Regions from separate parts of the Streptomyces sp. NPDC057253 genome, predicted to be linked through region 1. Evidence: riboswitches for the same ligand, from Rfam matches in the RefSeq annotation. Region 1 holds a riboswitch; the other holds the start of a gene.
The links. Region 1 has a riboswitch for S-adenosylmethionine ahead of ACFULQ_RS42290 (aminotransferase class V-fold PLP-dependent enzyme). Riboswitches for the same ligand answer to the same signal wherever they lie in the genome.
Positions count from the first base shown of each region.

Region 2: another riboswitch for S-adenosylmethionine. It lies ahead of ACFULQ_RS17810 (ABC transporter substrate-binding protein); the one in region 1 lies ahead of ACFULQ_RS42290 (aminotransferase class V-fold PLP-dependent enzyme).

Region 1 covers NZ_JBHUXV010000141.1:12,783-18,474, reverse strand. The annotation lists gene ACFULQ_RS42295 (PQQ-binding-like beta-propeller repeat protein) at 1-1,017, opposite strand, end outside; gene ACFULQ_RS42290 (aminotransferase class V-fold PLP-dependent enzyme) at 1,085-2,446, opposite strand; SAM riboswitch class IV at 2,567-2,683, opposite strand; gene trpD (anthranilate phosphoribosyltransferase) at 2,760-3,824, opposite strand; gene ACFULQ_RS42280 (cytochrome bc complex cytochrome b subunit) at 4,050-5,687, opposite strand; gene ACFULQ_RS42275 (Rieske 2Fe-2S domain-containing protein) at 5,684-5,692, opposite strand, start outside.
Region 2 covers NZ_JBHUXV010000028.1:40,535-46,226, forward strand. The annotation lists gene ACFULQ_RS17795 (dipeptide ABC transporter ATP-binding protein) at 1-192, opposite strand, end outside; gene ACFULQ_RS17800 (ABC transporter permease) at 189-1,112, opposite strand; gene ACFULQ_RS17805 (ABC transporter permease) at 1,109-2,068, opposite strand; gene ACFULQ_RS17810 (ABC transporter substrate-binding protein) at 2,072-3,691, opposite strand; SAM riboswitch class IV at 4,070-4,183, opposite strand; gene ACFULQ_RS17815 (DUF1684 domain-containing protein) at 4,272-5,093, opposite strand; gene ACFULQ_RS17820 (LLM class F420-dependent oxidoreductase) at 5,163-5,692, opposite strand, start outside.

The DNA.
Region 1 (5,692 bases):
CGCCAGGATCCGACGCCGCGAGGGCTCCGGCGCGGCGGCGGAGGTGGCCACGGGCACGTCGGTGACCGTCGTGGGCGCCACGTACTCCACCCCGCTGAGCCGCTCCCGCGCCCCGTCCTCCGGCACCCAGCGCTCGCCACCGCCGAGGGCCACGGTCGGCGTCCCCCTGGAGAACCACCCCTCCCGCAGGCCCTCCCGCAGCGAGCCGGCGGTGTGCCCCACGGCCGCGACCAGCTCGGCGGGCGTCGGCCGCGCCGCGGGATCGTCCCGCAGACAGGCCTCCACCAGCGGCAGCTGTTCCTCCGGTACGGCGGACAGGTCGACGTCCCCGGTCAGGATCCGCAGCAGGACGACCGAGTCCTGCCCCTCGCCGAAGGGTTCCTTGCCGCCCGAGGCGTACGCGAGCACCGCGCCCAGGGAGAAGACGTCGCTGGCCGGGACCACCTGGGCGCCGTTGCGGATCTGCTCGGGCGAGAGGTAGCCGACCGACCCGACGACCACCCCGGTCCGGGTCAGCGCGGTGCCTTCCAGCGCCCGGACGATCCCGAAGTCGATGACCCGGGGCCCGTCCGGCGCGAGCAGGATGTTGGAGGGCTTGAGGTCCCGGTGCACCAGGCCCTTGGCGTGGATCGCGGCGAGCGCCTCGGCGAGCGCGCCCGCCAGCAGCCGTACCGCGTCCGCGCCCAGCGGCCCCTGGTCGAGCACCGCGTCCCGCAGGTTGGGGCCCGCCACGAACTCGCTGGCCATCCACGGCCGGGCGGCCCCGGTGTCCGCGTCCACGACCCGCGCGGTGTAGGTGCCGGCTCCGCCGACGGTCTGCGCGGCCCGCACCTCGTGGCGGAAACGGGCGCGGAAGGTGCGGTCCTCGGCGTGCTCGGCGCGGACGACCTTCACGGCCAGCCGGGGCCCGCCGCGCGCCTCGGCGAGATACACCTCGCCCATCCCGCCGGACCCGAGTCTGCCCAGGACCTCGTACGGCCCGATGGTCCGCGGGTCCGTCTCGCGCAGCTCCTGCACCCCGTGCTCCCCCTGCCTCCGTACGGCTGCCGGGGTCGAGCGTATACGCGGGGTGGACGCCGGTACGTCAGACGGCCGGGACGCAGCGGCCGTCCTCCGTGCGGTACGACCACTTCGCACCGTCCGCGACCAGTTCCTTCACGGCCTTCACGAACCGCTCCACGTGCTCGTCCGGCGTGCCCGCGCCGAAGCTCACCCGGATCGCGTTCAGCGACTTCTCACCGGGCGCCGCCTCGGGGGCCCCGCACTCGCCCTGGGTCTGCGGGTCGCTGCCGAGGAGGGTGCGGACGAGGGGGTGGGCGCAGAAGAGGCCGTCGCGGACGCCGATGCCGTACTCGGCGGACAGGGCGGCGGCGAAGTGGGAGCTGTTCCAGCCCTCGACGACGAAGGAGATCACGCCGACGCGGGGGGCGTCGTCGCCGAACAGGGAGAGGACACGGACCTCGGGGACCTCGGCGAGGCCCTCGCGGACCTTCTCGATCAGGTGCTGCTCACGGGCGACCAGGGTGTCGAAGCCGGCCTCGGTGAGGGCCTTGCAGGCCGACGCGATGGAGTAGGCGCCGATGACGTTCGGGGAGCCGGCCTCGTGGCGGGCGGCGCTGTCGTGCCACTCCACGTCCACTCCCCCGTCCTCGCGCCGGGTGACCTTGCGGCTGGCGCCACCACCCGCGAGGTAGGGGTCGGCCGCCCTGAGCCAGTCGGCGCGGCCGGCGAGGACTCCGGAGCCGAAGGGGGCGTACAGCTTGTGGCCGGAGAAGGCGACCCAGTCGACGTCGAGGTCGCGGACGCTCACCGGGTGGTGCGGGGCGAGCTGGGCGGCGTCGAGGACGATCCGGGCGCCATGGGCGTGGGCGGCGGCGGCCAGCTCGCGGACCGGCCACAGCTCACCGGTGACGTTGGAGGCACCGGTGACGCAGACCAGGGCCGGGCCGTAGGGGTCCCGGGCGGCGAGGGCCTTCTCCAGGGTCTCGACGGCCTGGAGCGGGGTGCGCGGGGCGTCGAGGTAGCTGACCCGGGCGTCCTTCCAGGGCAGCAGGCTCGCGTGGTGCTCGGTCTCGAAGACGAAGACCTGGCAGTCGGCGGGGAGGGCGGCGGCGAGGAGGTTGAGCGAGTCGGTGGTCGACCGGGTGAAGATCAGCTGGTCGTCCGCACGGCAGTCGAGGAACTCGGTGACGGTCCTGCGGGCGTTCTCGAAGAGGTCGGTCGACAGCTGGGAGAGGTAGCCGGCCCCGCGGTGCACGCTGCCGTAGTAGGGCGCGTAGGCCGCCACGTCGTCCCAGACGCGCTGGAGGGCGGGGGCGCTGGCCGCGTAGTCGAGCGCCGCGTAGGTGACTTCGCCACCCGTGACGAGCGGGACGGTGACATCCCGGCCCAGAACGGGCAGCTGGGCACAAAGCGACTGGACGGAGGCAGCGGTGGAGACAGACATGGGGGACTCCCGTGAAAAGTGAAGGGTGAGAGGGGTGTGCGGAGGCGGGGCTCGGCGCCCTAGCGCATTCGCTTGCTCACGGAAGACTCCTCGAACGACCAGGATCCCTGGTTCGTGAGGGATCCGCGCTTGCCGCAGACCTCGCTGCCTACGGCCTGGTCTTCACCCGGGGCACCCCGCCACGGACGGAGGGTTGCCGGACAGTCGGCCGGGGCCTCATGACTGTCACTCATGACCTGGTCAAAAAACCTACGCGATGTGATCGTCGTCCCGCAACCCGTGTCCGGATCGCGGGACGACACCCCGCCGGCCGCTACGCGTTGCTCGCGGCCACCCAGCGCTCCAGCGTCCGCTTGGCCGACCCGGAGTCGATCGACTCCGCGGCCTTGTCCATCCCGGCCCGCAGCTGCTCGGCCAGCGTCCCGGTGCCCGGGTCCAGGGCCACCAGCGCGGCCGCCGAGTTCAGGAGTACGGCGTCCCGGACCGGGCCCGTCCCGCCGTCCAGGAGCTTCCTGGCGACCTCCGCGTTGTACGCCGGGTCACCACCGCGCAGGGCCTCGACCGGGACCAGCTCGATGCCGACGTCACGGGGGTCGAAGCTCTCCTCGGTGACCTTGCCGTCCCGGACGACCCAGACGTGGGAGGTCGAGGTGGTCGTCAGCTCGTCGAGGCCGTCGTCACCGCGGAAGACCAGCGAGGAGTTGCCGCGCTCGGCGAAGACGCCCGCGACGACCGGGGCCATGCGCGGGTCCGCGACCCCGACGGCCTGGGCGCGCACCCGGGCGGGGTTGGTCAGCGGGCCGAGGATGTTGAAGACCGTGCGGATGCCCAACTGGCCGCGTGCGGCGCCCGCGTGACGCAGCGCGGGATGGAACTTGATCGCGAAGCAGAAGGTGATCCCGGCCTCCTCGGCGACCTCGGCCACCCGCTTCGGCGTCAGCTCCAGATTGACGCCGAGCTTCTCCAGGACATCCGAGGCGCCGGACGCGGAGGAGGCGGCCCGGTTGCCGTGCTTGACGACCGTGGCGCCGGCTCCGGCCACGACGATCGCCGACATGGTGGAGATGTTGACGGTCTTGGCGCCGTCGCCGCCGGTGCCGACGATGTCGACCGTCCGCCCGGGGACCTCGATCACATTGGCGTGCGCGTACATCGTCCGCACCAGCCCGTTGATCTCCTCGACCGTCTCGCCCTTGGCCCGGAGCGCGACCACGAACCCGGCGATCTGCGCGTCGGTCGCCTCGCCCTGCATGATCCGGTCCATCGCCCACGCCGTGGCGTCGGCGCTCTGGTCCCGCCCGTACAGCAGGGCGTTCAACACCTCGGGCCAGGAACGGCCCGCCGCGATGTCGCCTCCAGCGGGGGTCACAGCGCTCATGGGGCCGCTCCAGATGTCGTAGAGAAGTCTGCTGCCACCCTATCCAGCCCACAGCACGTCGCAGGCCCCCGTCCGGTGTTCGGACGGGCCATCTCAGGGGCGCGGGGAACTGCGCAAAAAGCGCCCGCCCCCACCGAAGCCGCACCCGCACGGCAAAGGACCCCGTCCGGGATTCGGACGGGGTCCTTTCAACCGCGCTGTGGCGAGCGCAGCGACAAGCAGGGATCAGTGGTGGCCGTGGCCGCTGGTGATCTCCTTGTACTCCTCGACGGTCGGCTTGGCGATCTGGGACTCCTCGCCGTAGTACGCCTCGCTCAGCTTGGCGCGCAGCTTCTCGGTGCCCTTGACCTTGCGCTCGACGCCGTTCTCGTCGACCGTGGCGCCGATCGCGGCCGGCTTGTACTGCTCGTGTGCCGTGAGCGTGTGCAGCTGCTCCTGGCTGAGCGGCTCGTGCACCTCGATGAACTCACCGTGCGGCAGGCGCTTGATGATGCCGGACTCGCGCCCGTGCAGCACCTTGTCCTTGTCACGGCGCTGGAGGCCGAGGCAGATCCGCTTGGTGACGATGAACGCGAGGACCGGGGCGACGAAGAACGCGACCCGCACGAACCAGGTGATGGCGTTGATCGACAGGTGGAAGTGGGTGGCCCAGAGGTCGTTTCCACCACCGACCAGCAGCACGAAGTACCAGGTGATCCAGGCGACACCGAAGGCCGTACGCGTCGGGGCGTTGCGCGGGCGGTCCAGGATGTGGTGCTCGCGCTTGTCGCCGGTGACCCAGGACTCGATGAACGGGTAGACCGCGATCGCGACCAGGACCAGCGGGAAGATCATCAGCGGGATGAACACACCCAGGACGAGCGTGTGACCCCAGAAGTTGATCTCCCAGCCCGGCATGACACGGATCAGGCCCTCGGAGAAGCCCATGTACCAGTCCGGCTGGGCGCCCGTGGACACCTGGTCCGGACGGTAGGGGCCCATCGACCAGATCGGGTTGATCGAGGCGATCGCCGCGATGGCCGCGATGACACCGAAGACCAGGAAGAAGAAGCCTCCGGCCTTGGCCATGTAGACCGGCAGCAGCGGCATGCCGACCACGTTGTTGTTCGTCTTGCCGGGGCCCGCGAACTGCGTGTGCTTGTGGTAGAAGACCAGGATCAGGTGGCCGACGACCAGACCGAGCATGATGCCCGGCAGCAGCAGGACGTGGATCGAGTAGAAGCGGGCCACGAAGTCGCCGCCCGGGAACTCCCCGCCGAACAGGAAGAACGACAGGTACGTGCCGACGATCGGCACGGACAGGACCGCGCCCTCCATGAAGCGGACACCGGTGCCGGAGAGCAGGTCGTCCGGGAGCGAGTAACCGGTGAAGCCGGTGAACATGCCGAGGACGAACAGCAGGAAGCCGAACAGCCAGTTGACCTCACGCGGCTTGCGGAACGCGCCCGTGAAGAACACCCGCATCATGTGCACGAACATGCCGGCGAGGAAGATCAGCGCCGCCCAGTGGTGGATCTGCCGGATCAGCAGACCACCGCGCACATCGAAGGAGATGTGCATGGTCGAGTTGAACGCCTCGGACATCAGCTGTCCCTGCAGCGGGACGTAGCTGCCGTGGTACTCCACCTCGTTCATCGACGGGTGGAAGAACAGCGTCAGGTACACACCCGTGAGGATGATGATGATGAAGCTGTAGAGGCAGACCTCACCCAACATGAACGACCAGTGGTCGGGGAAGATCTTGCGCATGTTGGCCTTGGCCAGGGAGTAGATCCCCAGCCGGCCGTCGGCCCAGTCGGCGACACGCTCGCCGGCCGGTGCCTTCCCGCGAGAGCGGGCTTCGGTGGACTCTGTAGTGCTCATCCGCG
Region 2 (5,692 bases), on a different contig from region 1:
CGCGTGCGCGGTCGTGCTCTTGCCGGAGCCGGACTCGCCGACCACCGCCGTCACCTGTCCCGGCCAGACGTCGAGGTCCACGCCGCGGACGGCGGCGACTGTGCCGCCCCGGGTGCGGTACGACACCGACAGATCGCGTATCTCCAGCAGGGGTGCGCTCACGTGCTCACCGTTCTCACGTTCGTCGGTCATCGCTGCCGGGACCATTCGCCGTCCAGTGCCCGGGCGATGCGGTTGGTGGCCAGTACGGTCGCGGCGATCGCCAGCCCGGGCAGTGCGGTCAACCACCAGGCGTTGGCGAGGTAGTTGCGGCCGTCGGAGATCAATGTCCCCCACTCCGGGGCCGGCGGGGGCGCGCCGTAGCCGAGGAAGCTCAGCGCGGACACGGCCAGGATGGAGGAGCCGAAGTCGAGGGTGGCCAGCACGACCACCGGGCCCGCCGCGTTGGGCAGGACGTGCCGGCCCAGCACCGAGTACCAGCGGGCCCCGCTCGCGCGCGACGCCTCCACGAACACCGCCTGCCGTACCCGCAGCACCTCCGAGCGCGCCACCCGCGCGAAGGCGGCCACGCTGGCGATGCCGACCGCGACCGCCACCTTCACCGTGCCGTAGCCCAGCGCGGTGACCAGGGCCAGGGACAGGAACAGCGCGGGGATGGACAGCAGCACGTCGACGAAGCGCATCAGCACGTCGTCCACCCAGCGGCCCACGAACCCGGCGACCACCCCGAGCAGACCTCCGACCACGAACGCCACGAGTACGGCGATCAGCGTCGCCTTCAGGGACAGTTGGGCGCCGTGCACGACCCGGGAGAACACATCACGGCCCAGCTCGTCGGTGCCGAACCAGTGACTGCCGCTCGGGCCGCGGAAGTTCTGCGACGGTACGCCCTTCAGCGGATCCTGCGAGGTGAACAGGGTGGGCCGGAACGAGGCCAGCACCACCAGCACCAGGACGACCACGGACAGCAGCAGCCCGGGGCGGCGCACCGCGAAGCGCAGCAGGCGCCGTACGTCCACGCGGCGGCCGGGACCGGGGTCGGGCCGCGTCTCGACCGGGCGGGCCAGTCCCAGGGCCGCTTCGGCGGAGTCGTCGACAAGGCTCTGGCTCATGCGAGGGCCGCCTTTCCGCCCGAGGTGACCACGATCCGGGGGTCGAGGAGGGGATAGACCAGGTCGATGACGAGGTTGGTCATGACGAAGATCAGTGCTCCGAACACCACTACCCCCTGGACCAGCGGGATGTCCTGCGCCGTGACCGCCGCCGCGGTGACCCGGCCGAGGCCGTCGCGGGAGAACACCGTCTCGACGACCACCGAACCGGCGATCAGCTGTCCCACCAGGAGGCCGACGACCGTCAGCGCCGGCAGGGACGCGTTGCGCAGCGCGTGCCGCAGATGGACCCGCCACCGGCCGGCGCCCTTGGCCCGGGCGGTCTCCACATACGCCTGGTCCAGTGCGGTGAGCAGGCTCTTGGCGAGCACCTGCGCGATCTGCGCACCGGTCGGCACCGCCAGGGTGAGGGCCGGCAGCACCAGCCCCCTGAATCCGTCGTTGCCGAACGCGGGGAACCAGCGCAGCCGGAAGGAGAACGCCTCCACGAGCAGCAGCCCCACCCAGAACGTCGGGACGGACACCCCGAGCGGCGGCAGCGACAGCAGCAGCTGCCGCAGCCACCGCTGCGAGGTGTAGGTCGCCAGCACCGCGAGGCCTCCGCCGAGCAGCACCGCCAACAGCAGGGCGGCACTGGTCAGTTGGAGGGTCTGGGGCAGTGCGTCGCCGAGCGTGGAGGTCACCGGGCGGCCCGTGGACACCGCGTTGCCGAAGTCCCCGCGCACCGCCCGTCCCAGATAGTCGGCGTACTGCACGAGCACGGGTTTGTCGAAGCCGTACTCGTGCCGCAGGGCGGCGAGCCGGGCCGGATCGACCTCGCCCGAGTCCAGCCCGGCACCGGCCATCGCGGTGACCGGGTCACCGGGCAGCCAGTTCAGCACCAGGAACGACACCGTGTACGCCGCCCACAGCACCCCGACCGCCTGCGCGAGTCGCTTGATCACATAGCGGCGCACGTGTCAGCCGATCCAGGTGTCGTGCAGCTGGACGCGGCTGCCCGAGTCGAAGTCGAGGTCGTGGACCTTCTTCGTCACGGCCAGTTGGGTCTGGAGCTCGACCACCGGCACGTTGTACGCGTTCTGCACGATCAGCTTCTGCGCCTCGTCCACCAGTTGCCCGCGCTTGGCGGTGTCCGGGGTCGCGGCCTGCTCGGACAGTGCCGTGTCCAGCGAACTGGCGGGCAGCTTGTAGGAGTTGTTCAACTGGGTGGAGAAGGAGGTGCGCAGGATGTCCGGGTCGGCGCGGGTCACGTTCCCCCACACCACGTCGAAGTCACTCGACTGGACGGTGGTGGCGAAGTCACTGACCTGGCGCTGCTGGAGCACCACGTCGATCCCGACCGCCTTCAACTGCTGCTGGACCAGCTCCAGGGCGGGCTGGTTGGTGCCCGCGTTGGGGAACCAGGTGATGGTCAGGCGCAGCTTCTTGCCGTCCTTGACGCGGATCCCGTCGCTGCCCTCCTTCCAACCGGCCTCGTCGAGCAGGGACTTGGCCTTGGCCGCGTCGAAGGCGAGATCCGAGGAGAGGTCGGTGTAGTCGGGTGTGGTGTGCGCCAGGACGCTGGTCGCCGGCCGGGTGCCGGTCGGGAACACGGTGTCGGCGATCTGCTTCCGGTCGACGGCGGCCAGGATCGCCTGACGCACCTTGGTGTCCTTGAGCAGGGGCCGGGAGTTGTTCAGGCCCAGGCCGAACACCACGCCGGGGTTGGCGCGCCGCAGCAGGGTGACCTGACCGCCCTTGAGGGCCGCCTCGTTGGCCTTGCCGACGCTGCTGATCGCGTCCACCTGCCCGGACTGGAGACTGCCGGCCCGCACCCCCGCCTCGGGCACGACCTTGAACACCACCTTGTCCAGGTAGGCCTCGCCCTTCTTGGACCACAGGGAGGAGCCCCAGTCGTAGCCGGTGCGCTTGGCCAGGGTGATCGACTGGTTCTGCACGTACTGCTTCAGCACGAACGGCCCGGATCCGATCACGCCCTCGCTGCACTTCTGCTGCGGGGTCTTCTTCGCGCTCGCCGACGACTCGATGCCCAGCGAGTGGGTCGAAGTCGCTTGCAGGAACTGTGCGTTGGGCTGCTTGAAGGTCACCTTGACGGTGAGCGGGTCCACCACGGCGGTGCTCTGGACACCGCTGAGGTAGCCCTGCGCGAGGGCCCCGAGGGGGCCGAGCTTCGGCACCGCGTCGAAGTTGTCCTTGACCACCTGCGCGGTCAGCTGGGAGCCGTCGCTGAAGGTGACACCCGAGCGAAGGTGGAACGTGAACTGGGTCGCGTCGGAGTTGACGTCCCAGCTCTTGGCCAGCCACGGCACGATCTTGCCGGTCTCAGGGTCCTGGTCGGTCAGGGAGTCGACGGTCTGGCGCACCGAGTAGATGCTCTCGTTGCTGTTGACCTGCTGAGGGTCCACGCAGCCGGAGTCGGAACCCACCGCGAACGTCAGGGTGCCGCCGGACTTCGGCCGGCCGCTGCCGGCGCCGGAGCCGTCACCGCTCGATCCGCAGGCGGTCAGCAGCACACCGGTGGTGGCCAGGGCGGTCAGCGCCGCCCAACGGGAGGATCGGAAATCCGGAATTGCTCTCACGGAGGGGTACTCCTACTCGTGTCACCAGGCACGGGTGCCGCAGAAGGCGCGGGCGTGCGTGGGCGTGCCGGGGCGTGCGGCCCCGGCCGGCGTCGGCCGGGCCGGGGCTGCGCGATGCAGACGGGGATCAGGGGGGAAACGGGGATCCGGCAGAGGGCGGGATCAGGTGGAGCCGGGTGCGGCGACGACCGGTGCCGGACGTCGACCGGCCCTGGGACGGCCTGTCAGGCCTGACAGAGGCTGCTGTCCGAGCGCTTCAGGTCGATGTGGCGCCGGCGCGAGAGCCGGGAGAACACCGTGGCGAGACCGAAGGACGCACCGAGGTCTTCACAACGAAGCCGCATGCCGATCCTTCCCGTCCTTGGCCCCGTGCGAGGGGCTACGCGCTTGCGGAGATCGTCGGTGATCCCGCCGGGCTTTCACCTGGAGCACCCCACCGCGTGGGAGGGTTGCCGGTCAGCGAGCCAGGGCTTGACGCTGACACTCAATGCCTTTTGTGATCGTACGGAGGGCGCTTGCCGTACGTCAATGGCGCAAAAGCACGCCGTGCAGGGGGAGTCGGGGCGCGAGTGCGCCCAGCTCAGGAGCCACCGCGCTCACGGGGGATCTTCTGACCGGCCTCGACCGCCACCGGCAGCCGGTTCTCGGCCGGGGGCAGCGGGCAGGTGGCCAGGTCCGTGTAGGCGCAGGGCAGGTTCGTGGCCCGGTTGAAGTCCAGGACGACCGAACCGTCGGCGGCGGGCGGCTCCAGGGCGAGGGCCCGGTTCGCGGCGTAGGTCGTGACCCCGGAGGTCTCGTCGGTGAACAGGACCAGCAGCCGTCCCGCGCCGTGGCCGGGGAACGCGGTCAGTGACAGCGGGCGCCCGTCCAGCTCGAACTCGACCCTGCCCGGAGCGTCGTACACATGCTCAAGGCCTTCCACGGCGGCGCCCACGGTGGTCGGCCGCGGAGTGTCGAAGGGGACGTAGCGGCCCGTCACGGCCCAGCGCGGGTCGGGGGCGTAGGCGGGCGTTCCGGCGAAGGCCGTGCGCAGCGGCGCGTCCGGGTGCCGGGGGCGCACGATGTCGTTGCCGCCGCGCTTGGCGACCTCGATGACGGCGTCCTTCCAGACGGCGTTGACGCCGCCGCGCTCGGGAATCACACCGAAGCGGTGTTCACCGTGCACCGGCGTGCCGTCGACGACCAGTTCCTCGCCCTCGTCGAGGTCGACGACGACTCCCTCGGGGCCGGTGCGCCAGGCGCCGGGCGCGTCCGGGAAACGCTGGGGCGTCTCGTCGAGCCAGTGCAGGCCGGTGACCGCCAGGAACCCGTGGGGGTCGGCGAGCCGGGCCTCCTGGGCGCGGTGCCACTCCTGCCAGTTCTCGGTGAAGGCGTGGAGGTCAGTGGTGGCCTCGGTGGTCATGGGGAATCTCCTTGGTGTCGGGGGCTTTTGGGCGGGGGCGGTAGGGGGTTGTCGAGTCGACGGCTGTGCTCAGCCGGCCAGTTCGCCGAGGAGTCGCCAGGTGCGTCGGCGAGCCGCCTCCCCCGCGAGCTCGGTGCCGGAGAACACGACCTCGGTGGCGCCGGCGTCGCGGTAACGGCGTACCTCGGCCTCGACCGTCTTCTCGTCGCCGATCACGGCCAGGTCGGCGGCACGCCGGCCGCCGGAGAGTTCGATGACCCGGGCGTAGGACGGGATCTGCTCGTAGAACGCGAGGTTGTCGATGGCCTTGGCCCGCACCGCGTCCACGTCGTCAGTGACCACGCCGGGCACCAGGGCCACGACCCTCGGCGCGGGCTGTCCGGCTGCCTCGGCCGCGGCGGTCAGGGCGGGCACGATGTGGTCCGCCAGGGCACGGGGACCCGCCAGGTAGGGCAGGATCCCGTCCGCCAGTTCCCCGCTGGCCCGCAGGGCCTGTGGGCCCATCGCGGCGACCAGCAGGGGGACACCGCCTTCGGCGCCCGGCACGCGCGCCGGGACCGGGGTGGCCGCGGTGAGCAGTTCCCCGTGGAAGTCGGCCG